3 regions of the Pseudomonas sp. gcc21 genome follow, and region 3 is predicted to be linked to each of the others. Evidence: predicted binding sites of a transcription regulator. Region 3 holds the regulator's gene; each other region holds the start of a gene.

Region 1 (4,185 bases), 1.9 Mb from region 3:
TCATGCCAGGGCGCAGCTGGTCAATCATTTCCTGTGTTACGACGTTTCCCTGCTGCACATCAATCTTGTAAACACCGGGAAAGCCGCAACCGGCGAGGCTCAAGGCGGACGTACACAAAAGGACACAGAGGATTCGGTTCAGACTGTTAGGCATCGCGTGGTAACATCCACTATCGTGAGTCGGCTGAATGGCCCTGAATCATACCCGACAGAACCCGCCCTGCGAAGCGCTGAACGAGAAACTACCCATGGTTGAAAATCAAGAACTGCGGAAAGCTGGCCTCAAGGTTACGCTTCCGCGCGTCAAGATCCTGCAGATGCTGGATAGCTCGCCCGATCGCCATATGAGCGCCGAAGATGTGTACAAGGCGCTGATGGAAGCGGGTGAGGATGTCGGGCTTGCCACCGTGTATCGGGTTCTGACCCAGTTCGAGTCCGCGGGCCTGGTGGTTCGCCACAACTTTGATGGCGGGCACGCCGTGTTCGAATTGGCGGATGGTGAGCACCACGACCATATGGTGTGCCTGGATACAGGTGAAGTGATCGAATTCTACGATCCGGAAATCGAGCGTCGCCAGCACGACATCGTCAAGGAGCATGGCTACGAACTGGTGGATCATAATCTGGTGCTGTACGTAAAGAAACGCGTCTGAACAGCCTTCAACCGGCGTAGCCATAACACAACGCCCTTCCTGTAGCAGGAAGGGCGTTTGTCGTTATGGCAGCTCTGCTTTAATCAGGGCTGGCGAGCAGTTTGCGTGCGTGGGCGAGGGACTCTTCAGTCATGTCGATTCCACCGAGCATGCGTGCCACCTCGTGAATACGACCTTCACGATCGAGATTGTCGATGCGGGTGCGGGTCGATTTGCGCGACTGCTCCTTGCGCACGAACAAGTGCTGGTGTCCCTGCGCCGCTACCTGAGGCAGGTGGGTGACAGTCAATACCTGCCCGCGTGCGCCGAGCTGGCGCAGCAATTGGCCGACGATTTCCGCTGTTGGTCCGCCAATGCCTACATCCACTTCATCGAATACCAGTGTCGGTACCCGCGAGGTCTGGGCAGTAATGACTTGTATGCCCAGGCTTATGCGTGACAGTTCACCACCGGATGCGACTTTGGCCAGAGGCTTGGGCGGCTGACCGGGGTTGGCGCTGACGAGAAACTCGACGCTTTCCAGGCCGTGTGGAGAATATTCCTCTGCCTTGTTTGTCACCAGCTGAACCACAACCTTGCCGCCAGGCATGCCCAATTGTTGTATTTCCCGGGTAACCGCTTCGGCAAGCTTGTCAGCCGCTTTTTTCCGCGCCGTTGTGAGTTTGCCGGCGAGCTCCTGATAATGAATGCGGAACGCCTCGAGCTCTTCCGCCAGCTGGCCTGAATCGGCATGGTTTTGCTGGATGCTTTCCAGCTCGTCTATGAGTTGTTGTTGCAGCGCGGGCAGTTCGTCCGGATTGACCCTGTGCTTGCGGGCCAGGTCATAAATGGTGCCAAGACGCTCTTCAATCTGCTGTTGACGAATTGGGTCGGCTTCAAAATGGTCCAGATAACGGGTCAGCTCACCGACCGCTTCCTCTACCTGTATCTGGGCGCTGGCCAGCAGGGTGTTGGCCTCGTCCAGATTGCGGTGATTCGCCTGCAGGCTACCCATGCGTTGCAGACTGGCGGTAAGTGCCTGCAGCACGCTGCCGCTGTCGTTCTCGCTGCAGAGATTGATCACCTGTTGGCACGAATGCAGGATCTGCTCGGCGTTGGCTAACTGGCGCTGGTCGTTTTCCAGTTGCTCGAGCTCACCGTCCTGCAAGCTGAGATTATCCAGCTCCTCAAGCTGGTAGGTCAGCAATTGCAGGCGCGAGCTTTGCTCATCGCCGCGCTGGCTCGCCTTCAGAAGCGCCTGTTCGGTCTGCCGGCAGCGCTGAGCAGCGAGTTGCACCTGGCGCGCCAGTTCGCTGGCACCGGCATAGTTGTTCAACAAGCGCCGGTGGGTGTCGGTCTTGAGCAATGATTGGTGCTCATGCTGGCTGTGGATGTCGATCAGCATTTCGCCGAGCGCCTTCAGATGTTGTTGCGGACAGGGACTGCCGTTGATATAGCCCCGTGAGCGACCTTCGGCGGTTACCACGCGGCGCAGGATGACCTGATTGTCTTCTCCGGCAAGATCTCGCTCTTCCAGCCAGCTGATGGCCTCCGGAATGTCGCTTATATCGAAGGTCGCCAGCAAGTCAGCCTTGCTGGCGCCGGGACGAACGGCTCCGCTATCGGCTCGGTCACCCAGGGTCAGCGACAGCGCGTCGAGCATGATTGATTTGCCGGCACCCGTCTCGCCAGTGATGACGGTCATGCCATTGGCCAGCTCGAGTTCGAGGTGATCGACAATGGCGTAATTGTTCACCGCAAGATGTACCAGCATCGCCGTGCTCCCGGATAGTAAGTCTGGTTATTTATACAGTAGTCCGAGTTTTCCGTACAAGTCCCCTGGCATTCCTTTTATCCGGCAGATTGTGGGGCTTGAATCGCTGGCTGCCGTCCCCATATATGGGGTCAGAGATGAAAGGCCGGTTGGCGTGGCATCGCGATGACGGTGCCCGCAACGTCAACCGGCCGGCGAATTACCCTTATTTATCGACAGGAGAGATTCATGGCGGACGAACAGAAGCAGGACCTGAACGATCAGGACCCCGAAGTCGAAGAGGTGCTGGAAGGCACTGATACGGAGGGCCTGGCTGCAAAGGTGGCCAGCCTCGAGGAGCAGTTGGCTACCGCGCAGGATCAGGCTCTGCGCGCGGCCGCTGATGTGCAGAACGCGCGCCGGCGCGCCGAGCAGGAAGTCGAGAAGGCGCACAAGTTCGCGCTCGAGCGTTTCGCCAATGACCTGTTGCCGGTGCTCGACAGCCTTGAGCGCGGCATCGAATTGTCTGACCCCAGTGACGAAGCGCTCAAGCCGATGCGTGAAGGCATGGAGCTGACGCTGAAGATGTTCGCTGACACCCTGGGGCGTCATCAGATCGAAGCGGTACACCCTGAAGGTGAACCTTTCAATCCCGAACTCCATCAGGCGATGACCACCGAAGAGCGGGACAGCATGGAGCCCAACACAGTGGTACGGGTGTTTCAGAAAGGCTACACGCTCAGTGGTCGCCTTCTGCGTCCGGCGATGGTGGTGGTGAGCAAGGCTCCCGCTGACAAGCCGGCATCACCTTCGATCGACGAACAGGCTTGAAATTGAATCGAGTGACCCCACTAAGGGTTCATCAATAGACAATCCCGCCGCAGGAATCACGCGGCACACAGATTCGGAGAATTTAGATGGGCAAGATAATCGGTATCGACCTGGGAACTACCAACTCCTGCGTGGCGATCATGGAAAACGGTACGGCCAAGGTAATCGAGAATGCTGAAGGTGGTCGCACCACGCCCTCGATCGTGGCCTATACCAACGATGGCGAAACGCTGGTCGGCCAATCGGCCAAGCGTCAATCGGTAACCAATCCGCAGAACACGCTCAACGCGGTGAAGCGTTTGATCGGTCGCCGTTTTGAAGAAGACGTCGTACAGAAAGACATCAAGCTGGTCCCGTACAAGATCGTCAAAGCCGACAACGGTGACGCCTGGGTTGAAGTAAAGGGCGAGAAGATGGCGCCTCCGCAGGTATCTGCAGAAGTGCTGAAGAAGATGAAGAAAACCGCCGAGGATTACCTGGGCGAGCCGGTAACTGAAGCGGTCATCACCGTACCGGCTTACTTCAACGACAGCCAGCGCCAGGCTACCAAGGATGCTGGTCGGATCGCCGGTCTCGACGTCAAGCGGATCATCAACGAGCCGACTGCCGCTGCGTTGGCATATGGTATGGACAAGTCGCGCGGCGATTCGACAATCGTGGTGTATGACCTTGGCGGTGGTACCTTCGACGTATCGGTTATCGAGATCGCAGAAGTTGACGGTGAGCACCAGTTCGAAGTTCTGGCTACCAACGGTGATACCTTCCTGGGTGGTGAAGATTTCGACATGCGCCTGATCGACTATCTGGCCGACGAATTCAAGAAGGAAAACGGCGTTGATCTGCACAACGATCCGCTGGCGCTGCAGCGTCTGAAAGAGGCGGCCGAGAAAGCCAAGATCGAGCTGTCCTCCAGCAACCAGACTGATGTGAACCTGCCGTATATCACTGCCGATGCATCGGGTCCGAAGC
Region 2 (4,185 bases), 1.4 Mb from region 3:
TCGGTGGGTTGAACACCATCGCGGTGCACTTCTTCATCGTCTACTACGCCATGCTCTCGGTGATCACGCCGCCGGTAGGGGCTGCTGCGTTCCTGGCCGGCACCATGGCCGGGGCCAAGCCGATGAAGACGTCATTCACGGCCATGCGTCTGGGCATCGTGATCTACTTCATACCGCTGTTCTTCCTGTTCCAGCCGGCGTTGGTATTGCAGGGTGATCTGACACCGCTGTTGTATGTGCTGCCGTCGATCATCATCGGCATCATGCTGATCTCGGGCGGTCTGGAAGGTTATCTGCTGGGCGCCGGACATGTGAAACCCTGGCAGCGTATACCGCTGTTCGTCGCCGGTTTCGCCTTCAGCTTTCCGGGTCTGATGACGACCATCATCGGTGGTCTGGCATCGGCGGTACTGATAGCGCTTGTGTGGAGTCAAAACCGGATGAAGCCAAGCCTGGCCTAAGGGCCAGCGACTGCACCGGTAGAAGGAAAAAGCCCGGAACCAGTAACGGTTTCCGGGCTTTTTCTTGTCAGGCGAGAAGAGTGTGCAGTCAGCTGGGCTGTGGCTCCGGCTGCTCTACAGAGTGTGCGAGCGTCTCAACCATTGCGGTAACGCCCGCAGCGACGGTATTGACGATGACGTCATCGTCAATATCCTGATGCAGCCAGTCGCGTAGCGGACCGAAGCCTGCAAGGTAAATGATCAGATTCGAGATGATTTCCGCCCGGGGATCGTCCTCGGCAAGACCCGCTCGATGCCGGAATTTCTCGGCCATCTGCCGGATCACCAGCTGATCGCGCGATCTCATGGCGTCGCGGTCGTCCTTCTGCAGATGCGGCACTGTGCGATAAGCCAGTAACGTGCCTTTGCGCTTCTTGGTCCAGGATTCGCTCAGGTACAACCTGACGCAGTCTTCCAGCGACTCCTGCGGGTGCTCTTTCATCAGTTCATGCAGATTGGGCACGCCCGAGCGAAACCAGAGCTTGTTCAATAATCGCCTGAGGATGTCGTTCTTGTTGGCGATATAGTCGTAGATGCTCGCCTGGTTGACCCCTGAAAGCGCGCAGATATCGCGCACCGTGGTCGAGGCGAAGCCTTTCTTGAGGAAGAGTTCGAGCGCTGCGTCGCATATCTGATCCCGGCGCTGCTCGGCGAGAGAAGTGTCCTGAATGCCTTCTAGCTTGGCTTCGAACAATTGGTCGGGCACATGTCCCGTAAATCCGGAACCTTTTTTATTCTCGTGCATCGCTTTGTCCATTACAGGAAAACTTTTATCTCATACGGAAATCACGCTGTACTGACAGGAAATACAGCCGCTCCGATGCCGAAAGTCTACCATGCCGGCGGCGCATCAACATGGCTCTGGCAGCGCGATGAGAACCTGTTTATAGGTGGCTTTATTCGCTTCGCGAAAAGCGGCTGGCAGTGTGGGAGAATGGTTTCAATCGGTTCCAAGACCTGACGGTTTGCCGCGCATTTCGTGTGTGTTTCTGGGGTCTGCGGCGTTGGGATGATAGGGTGGCCGGACACGCTGAAGTGAAGCAGTCGCGGTTTTTCAAGCGCAAATGAAGAGGTGTGCACGATGTCTCAATACGACCCCTTGATCGATTCCGTAGCCGCCCGGCTGGGCAACGGCTTGCGGCGGCTGGGTCTGCAGGTCACCACGGCTGAGTCCTGCACGGGCGGTGGTATTGCCGAAGCCATCACGCGGGTAAGCGGTAGCTCGGCCTGGTTTGAAACAGGCTTCGTTACTTATGCCAATCGCAGCAAATCCCACTGGTTGGGCGTGCCGGAGGACATACTCGAAACCCATGGCGCAGTCAGCGAGCCTGTGGTCCGGGCAATGGCGCAGGGCGCTTTGCAGGCAGCCGATGCGGATCTGGCGGTAGCGGTGAGCGGTGTTGCCGGGCCTGATGGCGGGACGCCGGAAAAGCCGGTCGGCACTGTCTGGTTTGCCTGGGCTATTCGGGGCAAGGGCGTAGTCAGCCACTGCAAGCGCATGCAGGGCAATCGTCGTGAAGTGCGCGCGCATACCGTGCTCAAGGCACTGGAAGGCCTGGTTATCGAGGTTGAACGCCTCGCTGCGAACCGATCATCATCCTGATCAAATAGGGGGGTAGGCGAGCTTCAGCAACTGTGGAATAATACTGACCAAATATACAGTAGTTTTTCCAGTAGTCCGGGCGCTACCGCTCCCGCCACTCCAAGAGGATGCACAATGGACGACAACAAGAAGAAGGCGCTTTCGGCGGCTTTGAGTCAGATTGAACGTCAGTTTGGCAAGGGCGCGGTCATGCGCATGGGCGATCATGAACGCCAGGCCATTCCGTCGATTTCCACCGGTTCGCTGGGGCTTGATATTGCCCTGGGTCTTGGCGGCTTGCCCAAGGGCCGGATCGTTGAAATCTATGGTCCTGAGTCGTCAGGTAAAACCACGCTGACCCTGTCGGTCATTGCTCAGGCTCAGAAGCAAGGGGCCACCTGCGCCTTCGTTGACGCTGAACATGCTTTGGACCCCGAGTACGCTGGCAAGCTGGGCGTGAATGTGGATGACCTGCTTGTGTCCCAGCCGGATACCGGTGAGCAGGCCCTTGAGATCACCGACATGCTGGTGCGTTCAAACGCGGTCGACGTAATCATTGTCGACTCCGTGGCTGCCCTGGTGCCCAAGGCCGAAATCGAAGGCGAAATGGGTGATCACCACGTGGGTGTCCAGGCGCGTCTGATGTCCCAGGCGCTGCGCAAGATCACCGGTAATATCAAGAACGCCAACTGCCTGGTTATCTTCATCAACCAGATCCGTATGAAGATCGGCGTTATGTTCGGTAACCCGGAAACCACTACCGGCGGTAACGCGCTGAAATTCTATTCTTCCGTACGACTGGACATCCGCCGCACGGGTGCGGTGAAAGAAGGTGACGAAGTGGTTGGCAGTGAGACCCGCGTCAAGGTCGTCAAGAACAAGGTTGCGCCGCCGTTCCGTCAGGCTGAGTTCCAGATTCTTTACGGTCAGGGCATCTATCACAATGCCGAGATCATCGATCTGGGCGTGCAGATCGGTCTGGTTGAGAAAGCAGGCGCCTGGTACAGCTACAAGGGCAACAAGATCGGTCAGGGCAAGGCAAATGCTGCCAAGTACATGGCCGAGAACGTTGCGATTGCTGAAGAAATTGAAAAGGCGATCCGTGAAAAATTGTTGCCCAAGCCCGGCAAGCCAGGTGCTGTGGTTGAGGATAGCGCCGAAGCGGACGCCTGATCCGCTTCGTCACTGACATATGTTCGGTCGCAAGGGACTCGAGACCCCGGTAGCCATCCGCCGCACCGCGCTGGATTTGCTGGCGCGGCGAGAACATACCCGTCTGGAGTTGCAACGCAAGTTACGTCAGCGCGAAGCGCCGGCTGATTTGCTTGAAGTGGAGCTGGACCGTCTGGAAGACGACGGGCTGCTCAGCGACGAGCGCTTCTGCGAAGCCTATGTTCACGCCCGTTCCCAGCGAGGGTACGGGCCGCAGCGGTTACGCCAGGAAATGCGCGAGCGCGGTGTGGCTGAACATCTGATTGATTCGATATTGCGCGATGAGGTCTATGACTGGAGCGCGCTTGCCCGCGAGACATTTCACAAGCGCTTTCCGGAAGGCGAGGCGCGGGACGCCAGAGAGCGCGCCAAGCAGCTTCGCTTCATGCAGTATCGTGGTTTTGCTGGTTATGAGGTTGATTGAGCACGTCGATCAACGCGCGTAAACGTCCGTGATCGCGGCCATTGAACACAAATCCCAGTCGTACCAGTTGTTTCAACTCGGGTTCGTCTGATTCGCTCGGTGAATCATGTGTTTGATGAAACCCGGGCTCCTTGCAGATCCCCGCAAACTCCTTATTGATCAGCTCCATTGCCGCTTCAGTCAGCGGGCGGTACAGCCTGATAACGTACTGACCGTCGACCCAGCGTGCTGAATGGTAATTACTGTAGAACCGCAGGATGTGTTCCATGGCTTCGTCAGGCGAATGGGCCACGGTCATGAGATTCAGATCTGACTCGCCGATGTAGCCGGATTCACACAGTTGATGCCGGAAAAACTCCACCAGGCCACTCCAGAATCCGCCCTCCGGAAGATCCAGCAGGATAACCGGCACTACCGGACTCTTGCCTGTCTGGATCAGCGTCAGGAGCTCCAGTGTTTCATCCAGC
Region 3 (4,185 bases):
CCGGGCCTGAGCTGGCTGAGCTGAGCGAGTTGGGTTGTGAGAGAGAAACCTGGCTGGGACGGTTGCTCGCCGGTTGGCTAGCCCTGCACGCGCCACCGGTGCAGGCCGCCACTAAGCCGCAGAACGACGGGCTGATAGCAAGCAGTGCGGCGAGTGCTCGCGCCGAGTGGTCACTGGATGATGCGGATGACGCCATCGGTGCGCTGAATGAGCTGATCAGCCGCTACCGTGACGGAATGGTGGAATATTGATTTTCGCCAGCCAGCCAGCCTCGCTCCTCGCGGGTTGCTGTCAAGCCTGAGTGGGCGTTACGCGGAGCCGGTCTGCTGCGTCTGTGGTACACTGCGCGCCAGTAGCCAGGAGACCAGAACATGCCTTCACCCTTTCTCGAAATAGTTGAGCTCCCCAACGGTAAGGTCGCGCTGCGACGCTCCGATGAGGACGGTGAGCCTTTGCTGGTCATCGAGTTCTCGCCCGACGCGAAGGATTTTCTGCAGGGCCATTACATTGAAGTCGCCAAGGCAATGATCAGCGCCGGCATGCAGGTGGCGGGGCAGGTGATGGAAGAAGACGATACCATCCCGGAGGATCGGGTCCTGCACTGATCTGTTATTGCCTGACAGTGCGACTCAGGCGGCTCGGGCTGCATCGAGCCGCACGTTCAGGCTGCGGCAGTTCCCTTTGCGAGCGGCGCCTTCCAGCATCTTGGCCTCACGCGCCCCTGCTGCCAACCAGCTGACCACCGTGTGACTGTTACCCAGCGCTAGAATCTCGCAGCAGAACGTCAGGCAATCCATGCTGCGCTTCGGGCGGACGATCAAAATCTGGCTCGGGTCCAGCCCGGCCGAGCGTAACCAGGTATGGCTCAGGTTTTCCGGTGGGTCGATCAAGGTCAGCCAGCGCGGCGTTCTTGTCTGGCTCAGATCGCGCAGAACCGGTGCGAGCCATTGCATGCACTGCCGCGGAGAACCATTCAGGCAGATCTCACTGAACCCTGTATCTTCATTGCTTTCGGCAACTTCGGTGGCCGCCTGCTGTTTCATCAGCCCCAGTGGTGCCCTGTAGCGGGACGCGAGCAGGGCATTCCTGATGAGATCAGACTGTTCGAGACGCGTTTCCTGGAAGTACGGCATGGTCAGCTCCTGGCGTAAACGGCAAATGGTCAGCGGCGTATAACGCCGACGCTCAACCCTTCAATAGTCAGTTCCTGCTCGGCAAGATCGATATCTATTGGCGCGAAGTCCGGGTTTTCGGCAATCAGTGAAACCTTGCGGCCTTTTTTCATGAAGCGTTTGACGGTGACTTCATCGTCTATGCGTGCAACGACTATCTGGCCATTGCGTGCTTCAGTGGTTCTATGCACGGCCAGCAGATCGCCATCGAAAATACCGATATCTTTCATGCTCATGCCTTTTACCTTGAGCAGGTAATCAGCCCTGGGATGGAAAAAATCAGGGTCGACCCGGCAATGATCTTCGATGTTCTCGACTGCCAGAATCGGGGCCCCCGCAGCAACCTGGCCGATAACCGGTAGGCGATCCTCTGCAGCATTTAGCGTATCGGCAGGTAAGCGTATCCCGCGCGATGCTCCGGGTATCATCTCGATAGCCCCCTTGCGAGCAAGCGCGCGTAAATGGTCCTCGGCAGCGTTTGGTGATTTGAAGCCGATTTCCCGGGCGATATCCGCACGCGTAGGCGGGTATCCGTGGGCATCCATATAATCCTTTATAAAGGAAAGAATCTGCTGCTGCCGTGCGGTGAGCTTTTGCATTTGGGTTGTGCCTGTTTTTTTATACAGTAGCTGTGATTATATACAGTTGATCTGTCAGTACAAGCTTGCCTGGCTCCAAATACTTGCGCCTCGCACGCAGATTGGTTAGAACCATACCTGCCAAGAGGCTCGTATGCGCTGAGCTTGACAGTCAGACCGTTTGAAACGTATGTTTCAAACACACGTTGGCGTACTTGGAATCCAGATGGCCCATTCTGATACCGTTCAAAGAATTCTCGATGCTGCTGAGCGGTCCTTTGCCGAAAAAGGATTTGCAGAAACATCCTTACGACTGATCACCAGTAAGGCAGGGGTGAACCTGGCGGCAGTGAATTATCACTTCGGTTCGAAGAAGGCGCTCATACAGGCGGTGTTCGTGCGGTTCCTCGATCCGTTCGTCTCAAGCCTGGAGCGGGAGCTGGACCGCCGGCAGGAGGCCGCAGAGGACGATGACCCCAGCCTGGAAGAGCTGCTTGAGATGCTGGTGCGTCAGGTGCTGACGGTCAAACCCCGAAGCGGTAATGACCTGTCGATTTTCATGCGCTTGCTGGGCTTGGCTTTCAGCCAAAGCCAGGGCCATCTGCGCAAGTATCTGGGGGAAGTATACGGCAAGGTATTCCAGCGCTATATGGTGTTGGTATACCGGGCCGCGCCGCAACTGCCGCCCGATGAGCTATTCTGGCGAGTGCATTTCATGCTCGGAAGTGCCGCATTTACCATGTCCAGTATGAAGGCGCTCCGGGCGATCGCTGAAGACGAGTTCGGCGTTCACCATAGCGTGGACCGTGTACTCAGGCTGATGGTCCCGTTCCTTGCTGCCGGCATGCGTGCCGACGGGAGTGCGATGGCGCGAGCTGTCGTTCCAGAGGCGCGTCTGGAATCGGTCTGATGGGCTTACCTCTGATGCTCTGATCCGTTATCGTGTGCACTTTCGCAGGGGCGCGCATGCAGCTGGATCTGATTCATATATCGATTTCTTCTCAGCAGCTAACCGGATACGCATCCGGTCGGCTGCTTTGCACGTTCCCCATCTCCACCGCCGTCAATGGGCCTGGCGAACGCAATGGCAGCGGTTGCACGCCGCGCGGTCTGCACCGTGTACGTGCGCGTATCGGCGCAGGCGAGCCCCAGGGCGCGGTGTTTATCGGCAGGCGTACCACCGGCGAGATCTGGACGGCCGAACTGGCCAGGCAGCATCCTCAGCGAGACTGGATTCTTTCACGAATTCTCTGGCTGTGCGGCGAGCGCCCCGGCTTCAACCGTGGCGGTAGCTGCGACTCCCAGCGACGCTACATCTATCTTCACGGCACCGGCGATGATCAACCTATGGGCGTACCCTTGTCCCACGGCTGCATCCGTCTGCGCAATAGCGACATTATCGAGCTTTTCGACATGACGCCGGTCGGTTGCAAGGTCCAGATTGAAGAATAAGTCCCCGCAGCGTTCATGCCGCTGCCATCACCCCTTAGCTAGGCAGGAGTAATAGGTTTGAATCAAGGTTCCCTGATGCTGGACGTCGCAGGTACGTGGCTCACTGCGGCCGACCGCGACATACTCAGACAGCCGGAAGTCGGCGGCATCATACTTTTTGCCCGCAATACCGAATCGCCAATGCAGGTGCGCGAACTGGTCAGAGCCATCCGTGCGGTGCGTCCGGATATGATTATTGCCATCGATCAGGAAGGCGGACGGGTGCAACGTCTGCGCAATGGCGTACTGCGACTCCCTGCGCTGGGTGACGTGGCGGCGCTACCAGCAGAACAAGCCGAACAGGCAGCCACTGCCGCGGCCTGGGTGATGGCCACAGAGATGCTCGCGTGCGGCATCGATATCAGTTTTGCTCCGGTGCTGGATCTTGATTATGGCCGCAGTGCCGTCATCGGTAACCGCTCACTGGGTGGTGATCCGCAGCAAGTGACCCGGTTGGCCGCGTCCTACATTCAAGGTCTGAAGCACGCCGGCATGGCTGCGACGGGCAAGCATTTCCCCGGCCATGGCTGGGCCGAGGCAGACTCTCATTTTGCTCTGCCGGTTGATGAACGCTCAGAAGAGGACATTCGCGCGTCGGATCTCAAGCCCTTCGCAGCGTTAGCCTCCCGACTTGACGGAATCATGCCCGCTCACGTCGTCTATCCCGCTGTAGATGAGCTGCCAGCCGGTTTTTCTCGGCGCTGGCTGCAAGACATCCTGCGCGCCGAGATGGCTTTTGAAGGAGTCATTTTCAGTGATGACCTGACCATGGCTGGTGCCCACGCGGTGGGCGGGATGAGCGAGCGTGTTGATGCGGCGTTGCATTCTGGCTGCGATATGTTGCTGGTGTGTAACGATCGCGACGCTGCGGAGCAGGCACTGGTGCACGTCCAAAAGATTGGCGTGCAACCGCCTGATAATCTTGGCCGAATGCTAGCCCGTCA

Evidence for each region. Region 3 encodes LexA, which represses DNA repair genes until DNA is damaged. Its sites were predicted from a motif close to CTGTNTNNNNANACAG; they were not measured.
Region 1: a site for LexA is predicted at 2,430-2,445, ahead of recN (DNA repair protein RecN). Genes of this name have one in related genera too.
Region 2: a site for LexA is predicted at 2,147-2,162, ahead of recA (recombinase RecA). Genes of this name have one in related genera too.

Annotation. Positions count from the first base shown of each region.
Region 1 covers NZ_CP051625.1:3,411,310-3,415,494, forward strand. The annotation lists gene HG264_RS15785 (outer membrane protein assembly factor BamE) at 1-154, opposite strand, end outside; gene fur (ferric iron uptake transcriptional regulator) at 249-653, shown strand; gene recN (DNA repair protein RecN) at 733-2,406, opposite strand; gene grpE (nucleotide exchange factor GrpE) at 2,635-3,216, shown strand; gene dnaK (molecular chaperone DnaK) at 3,303-4,185, shown strand, end outside.
Region 2 covers NZ_CP051625.1:3,923,276-3,927,460, forward strand. The annotation lists gene HG264_RS18175 (TRAP transporter fused permease subunit) at 1-461, shown strand, start outside; gene HG264_RS18180 (TetR/AcrR family transcriptional regulator) at 550-1,245, opposite strand; gene HG264_RS18185 (CinA family protein) at 1,582-2,103, shown strand; gene recA (recombinase RecA) at 2,218-3,255, shown strand; gene HG264_RS18195 (regulatory protein RecX) at 3,275-3,718, shown strand; gene HG264_RS18200 (TIGR00730 family Rossman fold protein) at 3,678-4,185, opposite strand, start outside.
Region 3 covers NZ_CP051625.1:1,296,077-1,300,261, reverse strand. The annotation lists gene HG264_RS06190 (DUF6586 family protein) at 1-251, shown strand, start outside; gene HG264_RS06185 (hypothetical protein) at 372-605, shown strand; gene sulA (SOS-induced cell division inhibitor SulA) at 630-1,133, opposite strand; gene lexA (transcriptional repressor LexA) at 1,163-1,771, opposite strand; gene HG264_RS06170 (TetR/AcrR family transcriptional regulator) at 1,977-2,660, shown strand; gene HG264_RS06165 (L,D-transpeptidase) at 2,717-3,202, shown strand; gene nagZ (beta-N-acetylhexosaminidase) at 3,278-4,185, shown strand, end outside.